Regions from separate parts of the Streptomyces sp. NPDC053474 genome, predicted to be linked through region 1. Evidence: riboswitches for the same ligand, from Rfam matches in the RefSeq annotation. Region 1 holds a riboswitch; the other holds the start of a gene.

Region 1 (10,151 bases):
GGCGCGGCCGCCGCCCCGGGCGGCACCCTGGTCAGCTACGGCTGGCTCGACGGCCGCCCCACGGTCCTGCCGACGAACTGGCCCCTGACCGTCCACGGCTACGCCAACATGGCGGTCTTCGCGACACCGGAGGCCCGCCGCCGCGCCGCGGCCTATCTGGCCTCGGGCCTGCTCGACGGCACCCTCCGGCCCGAGGTCGCCGAGGTCTTCGACGGCCTGGACCGGATGCCGCAGGCCCACCGCCTGATGGAGTCCACCACCCACACCGGCAAGATCGTGGTGCGGCCCTAGCGCGGGGCGCGCGGGACCGGGCTACGGCGTGGCCCAGTCCCGCATCGCGTCCTTGTCGGGGAAGTCCGCCACGTTCTTGTCCAGGGGCGTCGACGTGTACTGGTGGATGCGCCACTCGGCCCGGATGCGGGGCTTGCCCGCCGTCACGTAGTCGGCGATCCACAGGCCGTCGCCCGCGTACGACGTCGTGTCCCGGTTCAGCCAGAAGTCGCGGTTGGTGTACAGGAGCGTCCGCAGGTTCGGGCGGAGCCGCTTCACCTCCTTGATGAAGCGGTCCTTCTCCGCGTTCGTCGCCGCCGTGTGGTCGCCCGTCCACTCCCAGTCGACGGCCAGGAAGTCGCCCGCCCGCTCCGGGGCCTTCGCCACGAAGTACTCCGCCTGGGCGGTGATGTTGCCGGGCCACAGGAAGTGGTAGAAGCCCAGGACGCAGTCGGCGTCGCGGGCCCGTTCCGTCTGGGCCGACAGGCGTGGATTGATGTAGGAGCGGCCCTCGGTGGCCTTGACGATGACGAAGGAGACGCCGTCGGTCGAGAAGGACGACTGGTGGGAACTGACGTCGATGCCGCGCAGCATGGATGGCCTCCGGAGGTGGGGGGGGAGGGAAGCGGATCGCGGCCGGGGAACGGGGGGTGGGGGGTTCGCCCCGGCGGTCGGTGAAACGTGAACTGCTGACTGTGGATTGACCGTTCCCCACGACAGGCGTTCCCATCCATACTGAGGGCCCTTCCCACGCCCCCCACCCCCACAGGAACCCACATGGCCCTCAGCCGTCGCACCTTCCTCGCCGCCGCCGGTGCCACCGCGTCCGCCGCCCTCGTCGGTACGTCAGCGACCCGGGCCGTCGCCCGCCCCCTCGACGGCCGTGGCTGGCTGGCGGGGATCGACTCCTCGACTCCCCTCCAGCGCCTCACGATTCCCGGTACGCACGACTCCGGGGCCCGCTTCGGCGGCTGGTGGGTGGAGTGCCAGAACACCACGCTCGGGCAGCAACTGGCCTCCGGCATACGGTTCCTGGACATCCGGTGCCGGGCCTTCGAGGGCTCCTTCACCATCCACCACGCGGCGTTCTACCAGAACCTGAACTTCGACGACGTGCTCGGCGCCTGCCGGGACCTGCTGGCCGCGAGGCCGTCGGAGACCGTCCTCATGCGGGTCAAGCAGGAGTACTCGCAGGAGGGTGACAGCGCGTTCGGCGCGATCTTCGACGACTATCTGGACCGGCGCGGATGGCGGTCCCTCTTCCACATCGGGCAGGCCTGGCCGCGCCTCGGCGACGTGCGCGGCCGCGTCGTCCTCATCGCCGACAACGGCGGCCTGCCGGGCGGCATCCGGTGGGGCGACAGCGCGACCTTCGACCTCCAGGACGACTGGAACGCCGCCCCGGGGGCGAAGTACCCGAAGGTCGAGGCGCACTTCCGCAAGGCGGTGGCCCAGCCCGGCAAGCAGTACGTCAACTTCGTGAGCACGGCGGCCGGGCTGCCCCCGCGCTGGAACTCCGACGACCTGAACCCCCGGGTGCACGCCCTGATCGACGGCACCGAGGGCCGGGCCTGGCGCGGGCTCGGGATCGTCCCGATGGACTACCCGAACACGCGGTCAGGCCTTGTGCAGTCGTTGATCGCGCACAACTGAGCGGGCAGCGGGGGAGCGCCCCGAAGCGGCGCGGGGCTGTGCTCAAATGCGGCTCCGCCGCGCGGGCGCGACCAGCCACCCACGGCCCGCAGATTTCCGCGCGACGCGGTCAGCACTCGATGATGTTGACGGCAAGACCCCCGCGCGCCGTCTCCTTGTACTTCACGCTCATGTCGGCGCCGGTCTCCTTCATGGTCTTGATGACCTTGTCGAGGGACACCTTGTGGGAGCCGTCGCCGCGCATGGCCATGCGGGCGGCGGTGACGGCCTTCACCGCGGCCATGCCGTTGCGCTCGATGCACGGGATCTGCACGAGGCCGCCGACCGGGTCGCAGGTCAGGCCGAGGTTGTGCTCCATGCCGATCTCGGCGGCGTTCTCCACCTGCTCCGGGGAGCCGCCGAGGACCTCGGCGAGGGCGCCCGCCGCCATCGAGCAGGCGGAGCCGACCTCGCCCTGGCAGCCGACCTCGGCGCCGGAGATCGACGCGTTCTCCTTGAAGAGCATGCCGATGGCGCCGGCGGCCAGGAGGAAGCGGACCACGCCCTCCTCGTCGGCGCCGGGCACGAAGTTCATGTAGTAGTGCAGGACGGCCGGGATGATGCCCGCGGCGCCGTTCGTCGGGGCGGTCACGACGCGGCCGCCCGCGGCGTTCTCCTCGTTCACCGCCATCGCGTACAGCGTGATCCACTCCATCGCGCGGGCCTGCGGGTCGCCCTCGGCGCGCAGCTGGCGGGCGGAGTGGGCGGCGCGGCGGCGGACCTTCAGGCCGCCGGGCAGGATGCCCTCGCGGGACATGCCGCGCGAGACGCAGGCCTGCATGACGCGCCAGATGTCGAGCAGGCCCTCGCGGATCTCCTCCTCGGTGCGCCAGGCCTTCTCGTTCTCCAGCATCATCGCGGAGATGGACAGGCCCGTCTCGGCGGAGAGGCGGAGCAGCTCGTCACCGGTGCGGAAGGGGTACTTCAGGACCGTGTCGTCGGGCACGATCGGGCTCTGGCCCTCGACGGCCGCCTCGTCGACGACGAAGCCGCCGCCTACCGAGTAGTAGGTCTTCTCCAGGACGAGGGCGCCCTCGCGGTCGTACGCGAAGATCGTCATGCCGTTCGCGTGGTACGGCAGCGCCTTGCGGCGGTGCAGGACCAGGTCCTCGTCGAAGTCGAAGTCGATCTCGTGCATGCCGAGGACGTTCAGCCTGCCGGAGGTCTTGATCTCCTCGACGCGGTCGTCGGCCGTCTCCACGTTCACCGTGCGCGGGGACTCGCCCTCCAGGCCGAGGAGGACGGCCTTGGGCGTGCCGTGGCCGTGGCCGGTGGCGCCGAGGGAGCCGTACAGCTCGGCGCGTAGGGCCGTGGTGTGGGCCAGCAGGCCCTCGTTCTTGAGGCGGCGGGCGAACATGCGCGCCGCGCGCATCGGGCCGACCGTGTGGGAGCTGGACGGGCCGATGCCGATCGAGAACAGGTCGAAGACCGAGATGGCCACGAGAGAACTCCAATGGTGGGTGGTAGACGCCGTTGTCTGCCGGTCGTGCGAGGGCGGTGCTGCGCGGGCTCGGCGGGCTTACACGGGCTTGCGGGTCTGCTGGTCGGGCACGCGGTGCGGGGCACCGCGCACACCGTCCTCAGGTCCAGTGTGCGCGGTGCCCCGGAAGTCCGTACCAATAAAAGCGTACGAAACTACTTCAGGCCGGGGTACAGCGGGTGCTTCGCGGCCAGAGCGGACACCCGGCCCCGCAGGGACTCGGCGTCGAAGCCGGGCTTCAGCGCCTCAGCGATGATGTCGGCGACCTCGCGGAAGTCCTCGGCGTCGAAGCCGCGGGTGGCCAGGGCCGGGGTGCCGATGCGCAGGCCCGAGGTGACCATCGGCGGGCGCGGGTCGTTCGGGACGGCGTTGCGGTTGACCGTGATGCCGACCTCGTGGAGGCGGTCCTCGGCCTGCTGGCCGTCCAGCTCGCTGTTGCGCAGGTCGACCAGGACCAGGTGCACGTCCGTGCCGCCCGAGAGGACGTCCACGCCGACGGCCTTGGCGTCGTCCTGGACCAGGCGCTCGGCCAGGATGCGGGCGCCGTCCAGGGTGCGCTGCTGGCGCTCCTTGAACTCCTCGGACGCCGCGACCTTGAAGGAGACGGCCTTCGCCGCGATCACGTGCTCCAGGGGGCCGCCCTGGAAGCCGGGGAAGACCGCGGAGTTCAGCTTCTTCGCGAAGTCCTTGTTACGGGCCAGGATGATGCCGCCGCGCGGGCCGCCGAGCGTCTTGTGCGTGGTGGAGGTCACCACGTCCGCGAACGGCACCGGGTTCGGGTGCAGGCCCGCGGCGACGAGACCGGCGAAGTGCGCCATGTCGACCCACAGGTACGCGCCGACCTCGTCGGCGATCCGGCGGAACTCGGCGAAGTCGAGCTGGCGCGGGTAGGCGGACCAGCCCGCGATGATCACCTTCGGCCTGTTCTCCTTGGCCAGGCGCTCGACCTCGGCCATGTCGACCAGACCGGCCTCGTCCACGTGGTACGGGACCACGTTGAACTGCTTGCCGGAGAAGTTCAGGCGCATGCCGTGGGTGAGGTGGCCGCCGTGCGCCAGGTCCAGGCCGAGGATCGTGTCGCCGGGCTTGGCGATGGCGAAGAGGGCGGCCTGGTTGGCGGAGGCGCCGGAGTGCGGCTGGACGTTGGCGTACTCGGCGCCGAACAGCTCCTTGACCCGGTCGATCGCGATCTGCTCGGCCACGTCGACGTGCTCGCAGCCGCCGTAGTAGCGGCGACCGGGGTAGCCCTCGGCGTACTTGTTGGTGAGGACCGTGCCCTGGGCCTCCATGACGGCGACCGGAGCGAAGTTCTCCGAGGCGATCATTTCCAGGGTGGACTGCTGGCGGTTCAGCTCGGCGTCGACGGCCGCGGCGACGTCCGGGTCGAGCTCGTGGAGAGGGGTGTTCAGAAGCGACATCGGAAGATCAGTCCTTACGCCGTGGTCAGCTGCCTGCGAACTCGGTGTACTCGTCGGCGGAGAGCAGGTCGCCCGGCTCCTCGGCGACGCGCACCTTGAACAGCCAGCCGCCCTCGAAGGGGGCCGAGTTCACCAGGGACGGGTCGTCCACAACGTCCTGGTTGGCCTCGACGACCTCACCGGAAACCGGGGAGTACAGGTCGCTGACCGACTTCGTCGACTCCAGCTCGCCGCAGGTCTCACCCGCGGTGACCGTGTCGCCGACCGCCGGGAGCTGGGCGAAGACGACGTCACCGAGCGCGTTGGCCGCGAACTCGGTGATGCCGACCGTCGCCACACCGTCCTCGGTGGCCGACAGCCACTCGTGCTCCTTGCTGTAACGCAGCTGCTGGGGGTTGCTCATGGCGTGAATTCTCCTGTACGCGGGCGTGTGCTGATGCACGTGAGAAGGGCCGTCTTGCGGAATGAGACGGTTTGTACCGTTGCTTGTACGGTGCCGATGTGCTGCTGGCGTCACTTCTGGCGCTTGTAGAACGGGAGCGCCACGACCTCGTAGGGCTCGTGGGTGCCGCGGATGTCCACGGCGACGCCGGGGGTGCCGGGCTCGGCGTGGGCGGCGTCGACGTAGGCCATGGCGATCGGCTTGCCGAGGGTGGGCGAGGGGGCGCCGGAGGTGACCTGGCCCACGACCTGGCCGTCCGCGACAACGTCCATGCCCGAGCGGGGCACCCGGCGGCCCTCGGCGACCAGGCCGACGAGCTTGCGGGGCGGCGCGGACTCGGCGCGCTCGGCGGCGGCCCTGAGGGCGTCGTGGCCCACGAAGTCCTCCGCGTGCGAGGTCTTCTCGAACTTCACGACCCGGCCGAGGCCCGCGTCGAACGGGGTGAGACCGGTGGTCAGCTCGTTGCCGTACAGCGGCATGCCCGCCTCCAGGCGGAGCGTGTCGCGGCAGGAGAGACCGCACGGCACGAGGCCGACGGGGGCGCCCGCCTCCGTCAGCGCCCGCCACAGCGTCTCGGCGTGCTCCGGCGCCACGAACAGCTCGAAGCCGTCCTCGCCCGTGTAGCCGGTGCGCGCGATCAGGGCGGGCACGCCCGCGACCGTGCCGGGCAGGCCCGCGTAGTACTTCAGGCCGTCCAGGTCGGCGTCCGTCACTGCCTTGAGGATGCCGGGGGACTCGGGGCCCTGGACGGCGACCAGCGCGTACGCGTTCCGGTCGTCGCGCACCTGGGCGTCGAACCCGGCGGCCCGCTCGGTGAGGGCGTCCAGGACGACCTGGGCGTTCCCCGCGTTGGCGACGACCATGTACTCGGTCTCGCCGAGGCGGTAGACGATCAGGTCGTCGACGATGCCGCCGTCGGCCTGGCAGATCATGGTGTAGCGGGCGCGGCCGACGCCGACGGAGCCGATGTTGCCGACGAGCGCGTAGTTCAGCAGGTCGACGGCCCCGGCGCCGGTGACCGTGATCTCGCCCATGTGGGAGAGGTCGAAGAGGCCGGCCTTGGTGCGCACGGCGTTGTGCTCGTCGCGCTCACTGCCGTACCGCAGCGGCATGTCCCAGCCCGCGAAGTCGGTCATGGTGGCGCCCAGCGAGCGATGCAGGGCGTCGAGGGCGGTCTTGCGCGGGGTAGGGCTCATGAGTAGTGGCTCCCAGGCATGGCATGACGGGCGAGGTCGTCCCTCCCCATCTGTCATCAAACCTGAGAGGTTCACCAGGCCCACGCGTACCACGGGGCATGACTTGCACCTTGGGTGGAGCCACCGGGGCGGCTCGCTTTTCAGATGTGCCTCGCCCGCGCGGTACGGGGCCTGAGAGATTCAAGGGAGGAACTTGCTCCTTCGGCGCCCCACGACGCTCCTGCGTCACCGGGGACTCTCCCGCGCGGATTCAAGCGGCCGGTATGGAGTTGGCGCGCACATCATTGCACGCGCCCCCGTCGCACAACAGTCGCAACCAGGGAGTCCCCGGTTGTCGTCTTCGTAGGGCATTACCTTCTCTTTACATACCACGGAGAAGTACTGGGGATGAGTGACGTGACGAGCATGGGGAGGCCGATCACGGTGCGCAGGAGCAGTGCTTACGCGACGACCACGGGTGTCTCGCTGCCCAGGGCGGGGGCGGTGCTGCCCGGCGCGGGCGTCGCCCTGCCCCCGCAGCCGGGCGCCCCCGCGCCGCCCGCGCGGGAGGCCGTCGCCGGTTCCCGCCGGGCCGTCGTGCGCGACCTCAGGGGCCGCTCCGGCCATGGCCCGCGCCGCCTGGTGTTCGCCGCCGGGGACGTCGTGGTGGTCTCCGGGCTGCCCGGCAGCGGCAAGTCCACGCTGATGCGGCGCGCCGTGGCGGGCCCGCGCGTGGACTCCCAGGACACCCGCGACCGCTGGGCGGCCCGGGTGCCGCGCCGGATCCCGTACGCGCTCTACCGCCCCCTCGTCCGCCTCGCGCACTACGCCCACCTGCGCCGGACGCTGCGCGCGGGCACCGGCGTCGTTGTCCACGACTGCGGCACCCAGCCGTGGGTGCGCCGCTGGCTCGCCCGCGCGGCGGCCCGGCGCGGGGCCACGCTGCACCTGCTGCTGCTCGACGTGCCCGCCCCCGTCGCCCTCGACGGCCAGCGCGCCCGGGGGCGCGGCGTCTCCCGGTACGCCTTCGCGCGCCACCGCAGGACGGTCGGCCGCCTGGTCCGGGCCGCCGAGAGCGGGAGCCTGCCGCGCGGCTGCGGCTCGGCGGTGCTGCTCGACCGGGAGGCGGCGGGGGCGCTGCGCGCGCTGGGCTTCGAGGGCCAGGGCGGGTAGGGCGGGGCGCGCGGGACCGGCGGCGTTAGGGTCGGGCCGCAGACAGCACGCAGAGCAGAGGTCGAGACAAATGGACTTTCCGGGGGACGTACCGGCACAGGCGCACGCCCATCCCTACGGCGGCTGGCCCGCCAACGAACTGGAGGAGGTGCTCGCCGCCTCGCTCGGCGCGCCGCCGTCCGAGGAGACGGGCGCCCGCCTGGTCGAGGTCCTTGGCCGCAGCAGGCTGTGGATCCCGCTGCCGAACGGGGGTGGGCCCGAGAGCGGCACGCTCGACCTGCCGACGCTGGAGCTCCACGGGCAGGCGTACGTGCCCGTCTTCACCTCGGAGCAGGAGTTCCAGCAGGCCACCGGGGGGCGGATGAGCTGCACGGTGGCGCCCGCGGTGGAGTTCGCGCGCGGGCTGGCGCCGGAGCTCGGCATCGCGCTCAACCCGGAGGGCACGGTGGCGGTGCCGCTGCCGCCCGCCGCGGTGGCCGCGCTGTGCCGGGTGGGGCGCACGGAGCTGGACGGGCCCGCGAGCGGCGGCCGGGTGCGGCTCTACGAGCCGGACTGGCAGGACGACCCGGTGGACTTCCTGTCCGCCGCGGCGCGGGAGTTCGAGGCGACGGGCGCGGTGCTCAGCGCGCGGCGCTGTCTCGCCACGGTCGAGGACGAGGCCCCCACCCTGTTCATCGGCGTCGAGCTGTCCTCCTGGGAGGGCGACGCCCGGGACCTGCCCATGGCGGCCCTGGGCCGGGCCCTAGGCCACACCCCCCCGCCGTGGCCGGTCAACCTGGTCCTCCTGGACGTGGCCCAGGACCCGGTAGGCGACTGGATGAAAACCAGACTCCGCCCCTTCTTCACCACGCGATAGAAGGGCGCCCCGGGGGCAGCGCCCCAAAGTAGCCAGCGCCCCGGGGACCAGCGCCCCAAAGGGGCGCGGGGAACTGCGCGCCCAGCCACGGACGCCCCGCAGACACCGCACGACACAACAAGGCACAGCACGGCCCACCTGTTCAAGCGCTAAGTAGCCACGCCCCGCTTAAGCTGGTGCCCGGTGACGCGGTCGGCGCAACGACCGCGCAGGGCACGTCGCGAAGGGGCGGTTAGGGTGAGCGCGTCGGGCACCGCTGCGGCCGGACAGGTCGAGCACATGCTGCGCCAGGTGACGCCGGGGCGCTATGACGCGTACGAGGCGCTCCTGCACGCCCTCGCCGACGGCAAGGTGTGGATGCTGCTCTGGCACGGCCAGGCCGGATCCCCCGACGCCCAGTACGGCAACATGGAGGTGGAGGGGTACGGCTACGCGCCGTGCGTGACCTCCGCCCAGGAGCTCTCCGCCAGCGGCTGGAACCGCGGCTACGAAGTCGTCGGCGGCCTCGACGTGGCCCGCGCGCTGTACCCGGACCACTACGGCCTGTGGCTCAATCCGCACGCCCCGGGCGGCGGCGTCGGCGTCCCCTGGCTCGATCTGCGGCGCATCGCGGGCGGCCTCGCCACCCAGCCCGCGGGCCCGCTGCGGCTGACCGACCCGACCATCGAACTCCCGCAGTTCTACGCGCTGTTGACCCAGAACGCCCACCGCACCCCGGCCGTCCGCGCGCTGCGCCGCGCCTGGGTGCAGCCGGTGCTCGGCGCGCCCTATCTGGCCATCGGCCTGGACGTGTACGACACCTCGCCCGCGTCCGTCGACGCGGTGCGCGCGATGATGCAGCAGTCCATCGGCGCCGTCCCCGAGGGCCTGCCCGTGTCGACCGTCGCGATGGCCGACCCGCACGACCCGGTGGCGCTGTGGCTGCGCGCCAACGCCCGGCCGTTCTACGACCGCGACGCGCAGGGGGCTCCCGCTCCCGCCGCGGGCGGATACGGCTATCCCGCACAGTACTGAGACATCTCGTACGAAAGACGGAGCAACCCCACCGTGCGCCCCTCGCGGCGAACCGGACGGTGGCTGGATTCCGTCTGCCGTCGGTGAGCTGATCAGCGTCGACGTGCGCGATGTCCCCTTGTGGGGCAGGAGTGCGCGTATGGACGTGTGTGGCTCCTGTGCCCCCAACTGCCCCGTGTTCGCCCGGCGTTCAGTGACGTCCGGATAACGGAACACCTCGATCAGCATCACGGTTGCGCATCCATTCCCCGACAAGTCTGGTAACAGATCACGACCCCGTTGAAGACTCCCGCTCCAAGGGGCCTTCGCCCCTGTGTACGACGGACTGATCACGTCGCTACAGCGGCAAGTGCGGGCCGGTCACCGCCGGTTGAGAGGGGTCCCTGCCACGATGACGGCGCCATTGCATGACACACCTGCGGACGCGAAACCCACGGAGGAAGTCGCCCCCGCAGCTGGTGCAGGGGGGAAGAAGGTCGAGGGGCGGTCCCTCACCCAGATCGCCTGGAACCGGCTGAAGCGCGACAAGGTCGCCCTCGCGGGCGGCATCACGGTGGTCCTCCTGGTCCTCGTGGCGGTGTTCGCGCCCCTGATCGTCGGCCTGCTCGGACACCCGCCGAACGACTTCCAC
Region 2 (10,151 bases), on a different contig from region 1:
CCGAGGAGGCCCGCAAGCAGACCGCCGAGAGGGAACGGCAACTCGGCATCCTGGCGGGCACGGTGGCCGCGCAGGGGCCGGGCATCACGCTGACGATCGACGACAAGAAGGGGACGGTGGAGGCACACATGCTGCTCGACGCCATCCAGGAGCTGCGCGCCGCCGGCGCCGAGGCCATCCAGGTCAATGACGTACGGGTGGTGGCCAGCACCCATCTGTCGGACGCGGCGGGCGGCGGTGTGCGGGTGGACGGCCAGAAGGTCGCCGAGCCGTACCGCTTCAAGGTCATCGGTAAGCCCCAGGACCTGGAGCCTGCACTGAACATCCCCGGAGGGGTGGTGCAGACTCTGGAGAAGGAGCAGGCCACAGTCGTCGTCGCACGTACGGAGAAGATCGTCGTGGACGCCTTGCGACCGGCGAAGCGGCCTGACTACGCTCGGTCGTCCTCCCAGTGAGGCGGGGGTGCATGCGGGCTTCCGGTCCAGGGCATGAGGTTGCGGGGGGTCGGCGCACCCGGGACGGGGTGCGTGGTGGAAACTGTTTGGCGGATACGGACGTTGTGAAGATGTCCGTGTTGGCGATGCACGCCGGTGTGTGCAGTCAGGGTTCGTCCTGCCCCACGGGCGGGTCTGTTTCGGTCAAGGGGAATCGCCCGTGAAGTTGTTTGCGAAGTTGTTCGGCAAGAGTGCGCGTGAGGACGCGCGTCATCGTGCGCCGCGCCAGGGAGACGTGCCGGAGACCCAGGTGGGCCAGCGCCCGCTGTTCCGGGACCAGGTGGCTGGTCCGGGTGGTGACAATTCGGGCGGACAGGGCGCGTCGTCTGTTGACCCTGCTACTTCCGGCCGCATAGGTTTCGGGGATCCGTCGACCTCAGGTACGGGTGGAGGGTTTTCCGACCCGTACGCGTCCCACGCCCCAGCGGGGCAGCCGCGGCAGGAGGATCCGTCCATGTCGGCCCTGGTGTGTCAGAGGTGCGGTAACCGCAATGCGCAGGCGAGCCGGTTCTGTTCCAACTGCGGCGCGCCGCTGCGGCCCGGAGCGGTGAGCGAGCGCCCGTCCGAAACCACTTCGACGATCTCCATCTCCGGTCTTGAGGCCTACGACGCCGAGACCACGGGCCAGACGCCGTCCCCGGCGCTCTCGCCCGAGGCCCAGGCGGCCGTGGACGCCCTGCCTCTCGGCTCGGCGCTGCTCGTGGTCCGGCGCGGTCCGAACTCGGGCAGCCGCTTCCTGCTGGACGGCGACCTGACGACGGCGGGCCGTCACCCGCAGAGCGACATCTTCCTGGACGACGTGACCGTGTCGCGCCGCCACGTGGAGTTCCGTCGCGCCGCGGACGGCAGCTTCACCGTCGCCGACGTCGGCAGCCTCAACGGCACGTACGTGAACCGGGAGCGGATCGACTCCGTCGCCCTGTCCAACGGCGACGAGGTGCAGATCGGCAAGTACCGGCTGGTCTTCTACGCGAGCCAGCGGGGCATCTGACACTCCCCCGGACACCGTCCGGGGGAACCCCGAGGAAGGTCCATGCTGCACACACCGAGGGGCGGTGCCGGTCACGGCACCGCCGCTGCGGAACACCGGCTGATGAGCATCGGCGCCGTGCTGAACGTGCTGCGTGACGAGTTTCCCGAGGTCACCATCTCCAAGATCAGGTTCTTGGAGTCCGAGGGCCTCATCGAACCGCAGCGCACGCCGTCCGGGTACCGCAAGTTCAGCCCCGAGGACGTCGAGCGCCTGGCGCACGTCCTGCGGATGCAGCGTGACCACTATCTGCCGCTGAAGGTCATCCGTGAACATCTGGACGCGATGGAGCGGGGCGAGCAGGTCACGCTGCCCTCGGTCGGGCAGCAGCGCGACGGGGGCGCCGACGGCGACACCGAAGCGCAGGACGAGCGCACCGCCGCCCGGGTGGGGCGCGAGGCCCTGCTCGCCGCCGTGGAGGCCGACGAGGGGCAGCTGGCTGACTGGGAGACGTACGGCCTGATCGCCGCGCTGCCGGACGGCAGCTATGACGCGGACGCCGTGACGGTGGCCGCGCTCGTCGTCGAGCTGGGGCGGTTCGGTATCGAGCCGCGGCATCTGCGTGCCATGAAGGCCGCGGCGGAGCGGGACGCCGCGCTCGTCGACCAGGTCGTGGCACCGCTGCGCAGGCACCGCAATCCGCAGACCAGGGCCCATGCGGAAGCACGTACGAAAGAGCTCGCGGGCCTTGCGGGACGGCTGCACACGGCCCTCGTGCACAGTGCGCTGGGCGTGCGGGAGCGCTGACTCGGCGGGAGCCCGACTACCCAAACCCGCCGGGCACGTCCTAGGGTTGCTGTGTGAACGAGCTCGACGTCGTAGGTGTCCGGGTCGAAATGCCCTCCAACCAGCCGATCGTGCTCCTGCGTGAAGTGGGAGGCGACCGGTACCTCCCCATCTGGATCGGACCAGGGGAGGCGACCGCCATCGCCTTCGCACAGCAGGGCATGGCACCCGCGCGGCCACTGACCCACGACCTGTTCAAGGACGTGTTGGAGGCCGTCGGCCAGGAGCTCACCGAAGTGCGCATCACCGACTTGAGGGAAGGCGTGTTCTACGCCGAGCTGGTCTTCGCCAGCGGGGTCGAGGTGAGCGCCCGTCCCTCGGACGCCATAGCGCTGGCCCTGCGCACCGGGACGCCGATCTTCGGCAGCGACGGCGTGCTCGACGACGCGGGCATCGCGATCCCGGACGAGCAGGAGGACGAGGTGGAGAAGTTCCGCGAGTTCCTCGACCAGATCTCGCCCGAGGACTTCGGCACCAGCAGCCAGTGACGGGCCGGAATCCGCTGCGCGGGTAGGGCGCGGCCCGCAGGGAGCGGGCCGGGCGCCGACCGCGGCGGACGAACGGCTCAGAGACCCTGCGAGGAGCGGCCGAGGGGCCCGCTCCGGAGCATTCGGCTAGCCTTTCCCCGCAGTGCGGTACGGGAAACCACTCGCAGGGTGATTATCACTCGGCGTGCCGAGTGTGGCGATCGTTGACGAGCCCCTGGCGACTGCCTACCGTCGAGAAGGCAGGTCAAGGACGGAGGTCGGCGTGAGAAGCAGCGGCGACGGTACAGCGGTGGGCGGTTCGTATCCGCTGCACGGTGGCTCGGCCGAACCCTCGTTGAGGCGCCCGGTGCCGGTTCACGGTAGCGGCAGCCCGTCCGGACCGGAAGGCCAGGCGCAGCAGGGCGACAAGGACCAGATCGGATACCGGGGCCCGACGGCGTGCGCGGCCGCGGGCATCACCTACCGCCAGCTCGACTACTGGGCGCGCACCGGTCTCGTCGAGCCCAGCGTGCGCGCCGCGGGCGGCTCCGGCACACAGCGGCTCTACAGCTTCCGCGACGTCGTCGTCCTGAAGATCGTGAAGCGCTTCCTCGACACCGGTGTGTCGTTGCAGAACATCCGCACCACGGTGCAGCACCTGCGGGACAGCGGCTTCCGGGACCTGGAGCGCACGACGCTGATGAGCGACGGCGCGACGGTGTACGAGTGCACGTCGCCCAGCGAGGTGCACGAGCTGCTCCAGGGCGGGCAGGGCGTCTTCGGAATCGCCGTCGGCGTCGTCTGGCGCGATGTCGAGGCGGCGCTGTCGCAGCTGCACGGGGAGCGCGTCGACACGGGGGAGACCCTCGTCGGGAACCACCCGGGGGACGAGCTGGCGCGGCGCCGCAATCGCGCTGTGTGAGGCTCTGCGGGGCGAGCGGAGGCGCTGACGCCCTCCGCCCTCTTCTGCGCGCCCGAGGCGCGCACAGAGCCGTACGCGCCCTTAGCGGGCGCCTGCCTGCGCCGTCTGCGGGGCCGACCCGTGGCCGGAGGTCCGGCCTGTCGTCGTACGGCCTCGCTGACTCGTCCGTCGCCGCAGGTCACGAGCATTGTCAGTGGCGTGGGGCACCATCAGGGGCGTGAGAACCGCGCCGACGATCCTGCATCTCGACATGGATGCCTTCTACGCGTCCGCCGAGCAGGCCGCGAAGCCGAGCCTGCGCGGCAAGGCCGTCGTGGTCGGCGGCCTCGGGCCGCGGGGCGTGGTCGCGACCGCGTCGTACGAGGCCCGGCGGTTCGGGGTGCACTCGGCGATGCCGATGGGGCAGGCGCGGCGCCTCGCGCCGAACGCCGCGTACCTCGTGCCCCGCTTCGGTCTGTACCGGGAGGTCAGCGAGCAGGTCATGGCGCTGCTGCGGCAGCTGTCGCCGCTCGTGGAGCCGCTCAGCCTCGACGAGGCCTTCGTGGACCTGGAGGCGGGCGGCGTCGCCGACGACGAGGCGTCCGCGCGGGCCGTGGGGGAGCGGCTGCGGGCGGACATCCTGCGGGTGACCGGGCTCAGCGGGTCCGTGGGCCTGGCCGTGTCCAAGATGCTGGCGAAGATCGCCTCCGAGCAGGCCAAGCCCGACGGCCTCGTCCTGATACCGCCCGGCACGGAGCGGGCGCTGCTCGGGCCGATGCCGGTGCGGGTGCTGCCCGGTGTGGGCCCCGCGACCGGGGACCATCTGCGGCGGGCCGGGATCACCACCGTGGAGGAGCTCGCCGAGGCCGGGGAGGACGAGCTGGTGCGGCTCCTGGGCAAGGCCCACGGCGGGGCGCTGTACGCGATGGCGCTGGCCCGGGACGAGCGGCCCGTGGTGGCCGAGCGGGACACCAAGTCGGTCAGCGTCGAGGACACGTACGACGTGGACATCCACGACCGGGTGCGGGTGCGGTTGGAGGTGGCGCGGCTCGCCGACCGGTGTGTGCAGCGGCTGCGGGCGGCCGGGCACTCCGGGCGGACCATCGTCCTGAAGGTGCGGCGCTTCGACTTCTCGACGCTGACCCGCTCCGAGACGCTGCGGGGGCCGACGGACGATCCGGCCGTGGTGCGGGAGGCGGCGGCGCGGCTCCTGGAGTCCGTGGACACGACGGGCGGGGTGCGGCTGCTGGGCGTCGGGGTGAGCGGCCTCGCGGACTTCACGCAGGAGGACCTCTTTGCGCAGGCCCACGCGGTGCTGCAGACCGAGTCCCTGGCGCCCGGGGCCGAGGAGGAGGAAGCGGTGGCTGCCCCGGTGGCCGTCGTGGCTGAGGAAGGCGGGCCCGACGCGGCGTCCGGGTCGGGCGAGGCGGCTGGGGAGCCGGTGGCGCCCGCCGAGCGGCGGTGGCCCGCGGGGCACGACGTACGGCACGCGGTGTACGGGCCCGGATGGGTGCAGGGCAGTGGCCTGGGGAGGGTAACGGTGCGGTTCGAGACCCCGGATTCGGCGCCGGGGCGCGTGCGGACGTTCCGCACGGATGACCCGGAGCTGGAGCCTTCGGATCCGCTGCCGTTGGTGGTGGCGGACGCGGGGGCTTTGGCGGAGCGGCAGGCTTCGGCGGGGGAGCCGGTGGACCAGGGGGCCACAGAAGCGGCTTCGGCGGGTCGGGAGACCTCAGACGGGGAGGAAGGGACGCTGCCGCTGGCGGAAGGGGCCGGGTAGGCGCCCCTCGGTGCTGGGGTGCTGGGGTGCTGGGGTGCTGGGGTGCTGGGGCGGCGGTGCGGCGGTGCGGTGCGGCAGGTCCGGTGGCCCGGCGGGACGGCAGGTCCGGCGGGGCGGCGGGTCCGGTGGTGCGGCGGGTCAGGCGGTGGAGCGGGTCCGGCAGGTCCGGTGGTGCGGCGGGTCGGGCGGCGCGGCGGATACGGAGGTGCGGTGGTGCGGCGGTGCGGGCGGCAGGTCCGGCGGGTCTGGCGTATCCGGTGGCTCGGCGGATCGGGCGGTGCAGAGGCGCGGTGGGTCTGGCGGTGCGGCAGGTCGGGCGGTGGAGCGGGTCCGGCGGATCCGGTGGTGCGGCGGGTCTGGCGGTGCAGCGGGTCGGGCGGTGCAGCGGATCGGGCAGGCCCGGCGGGTGGGGCGGTGGGGTGGCGCGGCAGGTCCGGTGGTCCGGTGGTGGCGCGGTCGTCAGGTGCCCGGCCCGTCCACCCCGTTCGCCCGGTGAGCCCGGTGAGCCCGGTGAGCTCGGTCAGGCCGGTCCGGCCCCGGGGCCGAAGTCGTGGTCCGGTGCGGGCGGCGGCGTCACGTCCAGGCCGTAGTGGCGGTAGAGCTGGAGCTCCTGCTCGGGGGAGAGGTGGCGGCCCACGCCGAAGTCGGGGGCGTCCTTGATCAGGGAGCGCTCGAAGGGCACGCGCAGGGTGCCGTCCTGGACCAGCTCGCTGGGCTCCAGCGGGACGAACGCGTCACGGCTGAACAGACCGGTGCGTATGGCCGCCCACTCCGGGGCACCCGTGGCGTCGTCGAGATAGATCTCGTCGACCGTGCCGATCTTGGTTCCGTCGCGGTCGAACGCCTTGCGGCCGATCAGATTGCGGGGATCGATATCCGTCTGCACGTTCCCTCCAATTGGTCGCAAGTGATCCGGGCTCATCCGTTTTTCGGTCGTCATACCTACGAAAGAGCACATCGGGACGGGCGGCCACTCGAGGGATCGGCCACGGACCGCGCTGGTAGGCTGGCAAGCGGCTGTTGACCCCGTGCGGGAGAGCTCTTCGGTGGCAGCACCGGAGGCGCCGAAGGAGCAACTCCTCCCCGGAATCTCTCAGGCCCCTGTACCGCACGGACGAGGCCACTCTGGAAAGCAGGGCGGGCGTCGGGCGGGCACGTTCGGAACCCTTCCTCACCGACGGTGAAAGCAGAGCCGCTCCGGCGGTCCTGTGAAGCTCTCAGGTTGAGATGACAGAGGGGGAGGCCGTCCGGGTACCCGCGCCGTGGTGCCCCTCGCAGGTCGTGTCAGACCAGGAGGCCTCCGCAATGACAGCCACCCCTCGCACTCCGCTCACGCAGCTCGAGCAGGGAATCCCCTTCGAGCAGCGGCACATCGGGCCCGACGCGGAAGCCCGCGCCAAGATGCTCGCCCAGGTCGGCTACGGCTCCCTGGACCAGCTCACGGCCGCCGCCGTGCCGGATGTGATCAAGAACGCCGAGGCCCTCGAACTGCCCGGTGCGCGCACCGAGGCCGAGGTCCTGGCCGAGCTGCGCTCCCTCGCGGACCGCAACCAGGTCCTCGACTCGATGATCGGGCTCGGCTACTACGGCACGTTCACGCCGCCCGTGATCCTGCGGAACGTGATGGAGAACCCCTCCTGGTACACCGCGTACACCCCGTACCAGCCGGAGATCTCGCAGGGCCGCCTCGAGGCGCTCCTCAACTTCCAGACCGTCGTCGCCGAGCTGACGGGGCTGCCCACCTCCGGCGCCTCGTTGCTCGACGAGGGCACCGCGGCGGCCGAGGCCATGGCCCTCTCCCGGCGCGTCGGCAAGGTCAAGAACGGCGTGTTCGTCGTCGACGCCGACGCGCTGCCGCAGACCATCGCCGTGATCCAGACCCGGGCCGAGCCCACCGGCGTCGAGGTCGTCGTCACGGACCTCAGCGACGGCATCCCCGCCGACCTCGCCGAGCGCGAGATCAACGGCGTACTGATCCAGTACCCCGGTGCCTCCGGTGCCGTGCGCGACATCAAGCCCGTCATCGAGCAGGCCCACGGCCTCGGCGCGATCGTCACCGTCGCCGCCGACCTGCTCGCGCTCACGCTGCTCACCTCGCCCGGCGAGCTCGGCGCCGACATCGCGGTCGGCACCACCCAGCGCTTCGGTGTGCCGATGGGCTTCGGCGGTCCGCACGCGGGCTACATGGCGGTGCACGAGAAGTTCGCCCGCAACCTGCCCGGACGCCTGGTCGGCGTGTCCGTCGACGCCGACGGCAACAAGGCCTACCGCCTCGCCCTGCAGACCCGCGAGCAGCATATCCGCCGCGAGAAGGCGACCAGCAACATCTGTACCGCCCAGGTGCTGCTCGCCGTCATGGCCGGGATGTACGCGGTCTACCACGGCCCCGAGGGCCTGAAGACGATCGCCCGGCGCACCCACCGCTACGCCACGCTGCTCGCCGAGGGCCTCAAGGCCGGCGGCGTCGAGATCGTGCACGGCGCGTACTTCGACACGCTGACCGCGCGGGTGCCCGGCAAGGCCGCCGACGTGGTCGCCGCCGCGCGCGAGGGCGGAGTCAACATCCACCAGGTCGACGCCGACCACGTGTCGTTCGCCTGCGACGAGACCACCACGCGCGCCCAGCTCGCCGCGCTGTGGACGGCGTTCGGCGTCGAGGCCGACGTCGAGGCCCTGGACGCGAGCGTCGCGGACACGCTGCCCGCCGGGCTGCTGCGCACCGACGAGTACCTGACCCACCCGGTCTTCCACCAGCACCGCTCCGAGACCGCGATGCTGCGCTATCTGCGTCGGCTCGCCGACCGCGACTACGCGCTCGACCGCGGCATGATCCCGCTGGGCTCCTGCACGATGAAGCTCAACGCGACCACGGAGATGGAGCCCGTCACCTGGCCGGAGTTCGGCCAGCTGCACCCCTTCGCGCCCGCCCAGCAGGCGCAGGGCTATCTGACCCTGATCCGCGAGCTGGAGGAACGTCTCGCCGAGGTCACCGGCTACGACAAGGTCTCCCTCCAGCCGAACGCGGGCTCCCAGGGCGAGCTGGCCGGTCTGCTCGCGGTGCGCGGCTACCACCGCGCGAACGGCGACGACCAGCGCACCGTCTGCCTCATCCCGTCCTCCGCGCACGGCACCAACGCCGCGAGCGCGGTCATGGCCGGGATGAAGGTCGTCGTGGTGAAGACCGCCGACGACGGCGAGATCGACGTCGAGGACCTGCGCGCCAAGATCGAGAAGCACCGCGCCGAGCTGGCCGTGCTGATGATCACGTACCCGTCCACGCACGGCGTGTTCGAGGAGCACGTCGCCGACATCTGCGCGGCCGTGCACGAGGCGGGCGGTCAGGTGTACGTCGACGGCGCCAACCTCAACGCCCTGGTGGGCCTCGCCAAGCCGGGCCACTTCGGCGGCGACGTCTCGCACCTGAACCTGCACAAGACCTTCTGCATCCCGCACGGCGGCGGCGGCCCCGGCGTCGGCCCGGTCGCGGTGCGCGAGCACCTCGCGCCGTACCTGCCGAACCACCCGCTGCAGCCCGCGGCCGGTCCCGAGACCGGTGTCGGCCCGATCTCCGCCGCGCCGTGGGGCTCGGCGGGCATCCTGCCGATCTCCTGGTCGTACGTCCGGCTCATGGGCGGCGAGGGCCTCAAGCGCGCCACGCAGGTGGCCGTGCTCTCGGCGAACTACATCGCCAAGCGCCTGGAGCCGCACTACCCGGTGCTCTACACCGGCCCCGGCGGGCTCGTCGCGCACGAGTGCATCATCGACCTGCGGCCGCTGAGCAAGGCCACGGGCGTGAGCGTGGACGACATCGCCAAGCGCCTCATCGACTACGGCTTCCACGCGCCGACCATGTCCTTCCCGGTCGCCGGCACGCTGATGATCGAGCCGACGGAGAGCGAGGACCTGGTCGAGATCGACCGGTTCTGCGAGGCGATGATCGCCATCCGCGGGGAGATCGAGAAGGTCGCGAGCGGCGAGTGGACCGCGGAGGACAACCCGCTGCGGAACGCGCCGCACACGGCGGCCGCCCTCGGCGGCGAGTGGGAGCACGGCTACAGCCGCGCCGAGGCCGTCTTCCCCGCCGGTGTGTCGACCGCGGACAAGTACTGGCCGCCGGTGCGCCGCATCGACCAGGCGTACGGCGACCGCAACCTGGTCTGCTCCTGCCCGCCGCTGGACGCGTACGAGGACTGAACCGCGGGCGGGCCGATCCCGACGGCTGAGGGGCCCGGGCGGCAGGCCGTGTGACCCGGGCACGAGTCAGGGCCGGTGCGGAGGACTTCGCGTCTTCCGGGCCGGCCCTGCGGTTCTTACTGGACTGTCTGCTGTTCTGGCGGACTATCGGTGGTGCTCCGCTTCCGTGCGGACGGCTCAGGCGGCCGTCATCACCTGATGGGTGCCCAGCGGCCGGTGCGGCGCGATGATCTCGCCGTTCGGCAGCAGCTCACCGGTGTCCTCGAAGAGCAGGACACCGTTGCACAGCAGGCTCCAGCCCTGCTCCGGGTGGTGCGCGATCAGGAGCGCGGCCTCCCGGTCGGCGGATTCGGCTGTCGGGCACGGCGGCTGGTGCTGGCACATGGAAGGGTTCTTTCGCTGCGAAGTGGTGGTTGTCGCGTCTGTGCTGCGGCTCGATGCGGTGGTCATGCCGCCCCCGTTCCCCCGTTGGTTTGGTCGGTCCCGTCCAGTGTTGCCC

The links. A riboswitch is a leader RNA that binds a small molecule or an ion and turns the genes downstream of it on or off. The one in region 1 is predicted to bind glycine.
Region 2: it holds a riboswitch for glycine, as region 1 does, so the genes downstream of both, gcvP (aminomethyl-transferring glycine dehydrogenase) here and gcvT (glycine cleavage system aminomethyltransferase GcvT) in region 1, are expected to answer to the same signal.

Annotation. Positions count from the first base shown of each region.
Region 1 is NZ_JBITXV010000007.1:258,784-268,934, forward strand. It holds gene ACIG3E_RS18810 (zinc-dependent alcohol dehydrogenase family protein) at 1-291, shown strand, start outside; gene ACIG3E_RS18815 (glycoside hydrolase family 25 protein) at 313-864, opposite strand; gene ACIG3E_RS18820 (phosphatidylinositol-specific phospholipase C) at 1,048-1,923, shown strand; gene ACIG3E_RS18825 (L-serine ammonia-lyase) at 2,033-3,403, opposite strand; gene glyA (serine hydroxymethyltransferase) at 3,598-4,860, opposite strand; gene gcvH (glycine cleavage system protein GcvH) at 4,886-5,263, opposite strand; gene gcvT (glycine cleavage system aminomethyltransferase GcvT) at 5,374-6,498, opposite strand; glycine riboswitch at 6,649-6,751, opposite strand; gene ACIG3E_RS18845 (AAA family ATPase) at 6,886-7,650, shown strand; gene ACIG3E_RS18850 (enhanced serine sensitivity protein SseB) at 7,721-8,506, shown strand; gene ACIG3E_RS18855 (enhanced serine sensitivity protein SseB C-terminal domain-containing protein) at 8,744-9,520, shown strand; gene ACIG3E_RS18860 (ABC transporter permease) at 9,912-10,151, shown strand, end outside.
Region 2 is NZ_JBITXV010000025.1:79,709-89,859, reverse strand. It holds gene ACIG3E_RS38565 (DUF881 domain-containing protein) at 1-455, shown strand, start outside; gene ACIG3E_RS38560 (FHA domain-containing protein) at 538-1,485, shown strand; gene ACIG3E_RS38555 (MerR family transcriptional regulator) at 1,528-2,271, shown strand; gene ACIG3E_RS38550 (bifunctional nuclease family protein) at 2,325-2,798, shown strand; gene ACIG3E_RS38545 (MerR family transcriptional regulator) at 3,061-3,699, shown strand; gene ACIG3E_RS38540 (DNA polymerase IV) at 3,917-5,458, shown strand; gene ACIG3E_RS38535 (PRC-barrel domain-containing protein) at 5,979-6,344, opposite strand; glycine riboswitch at 6,480-6,577, shown strand; gene gcvP (aminomethyl-transferring glycine dehydrogenase) at 6,764-9,652, shown strand; gene ACIG3E_RS38525 (DUF5999 family protein) at 9,830-10,036, opposite strand.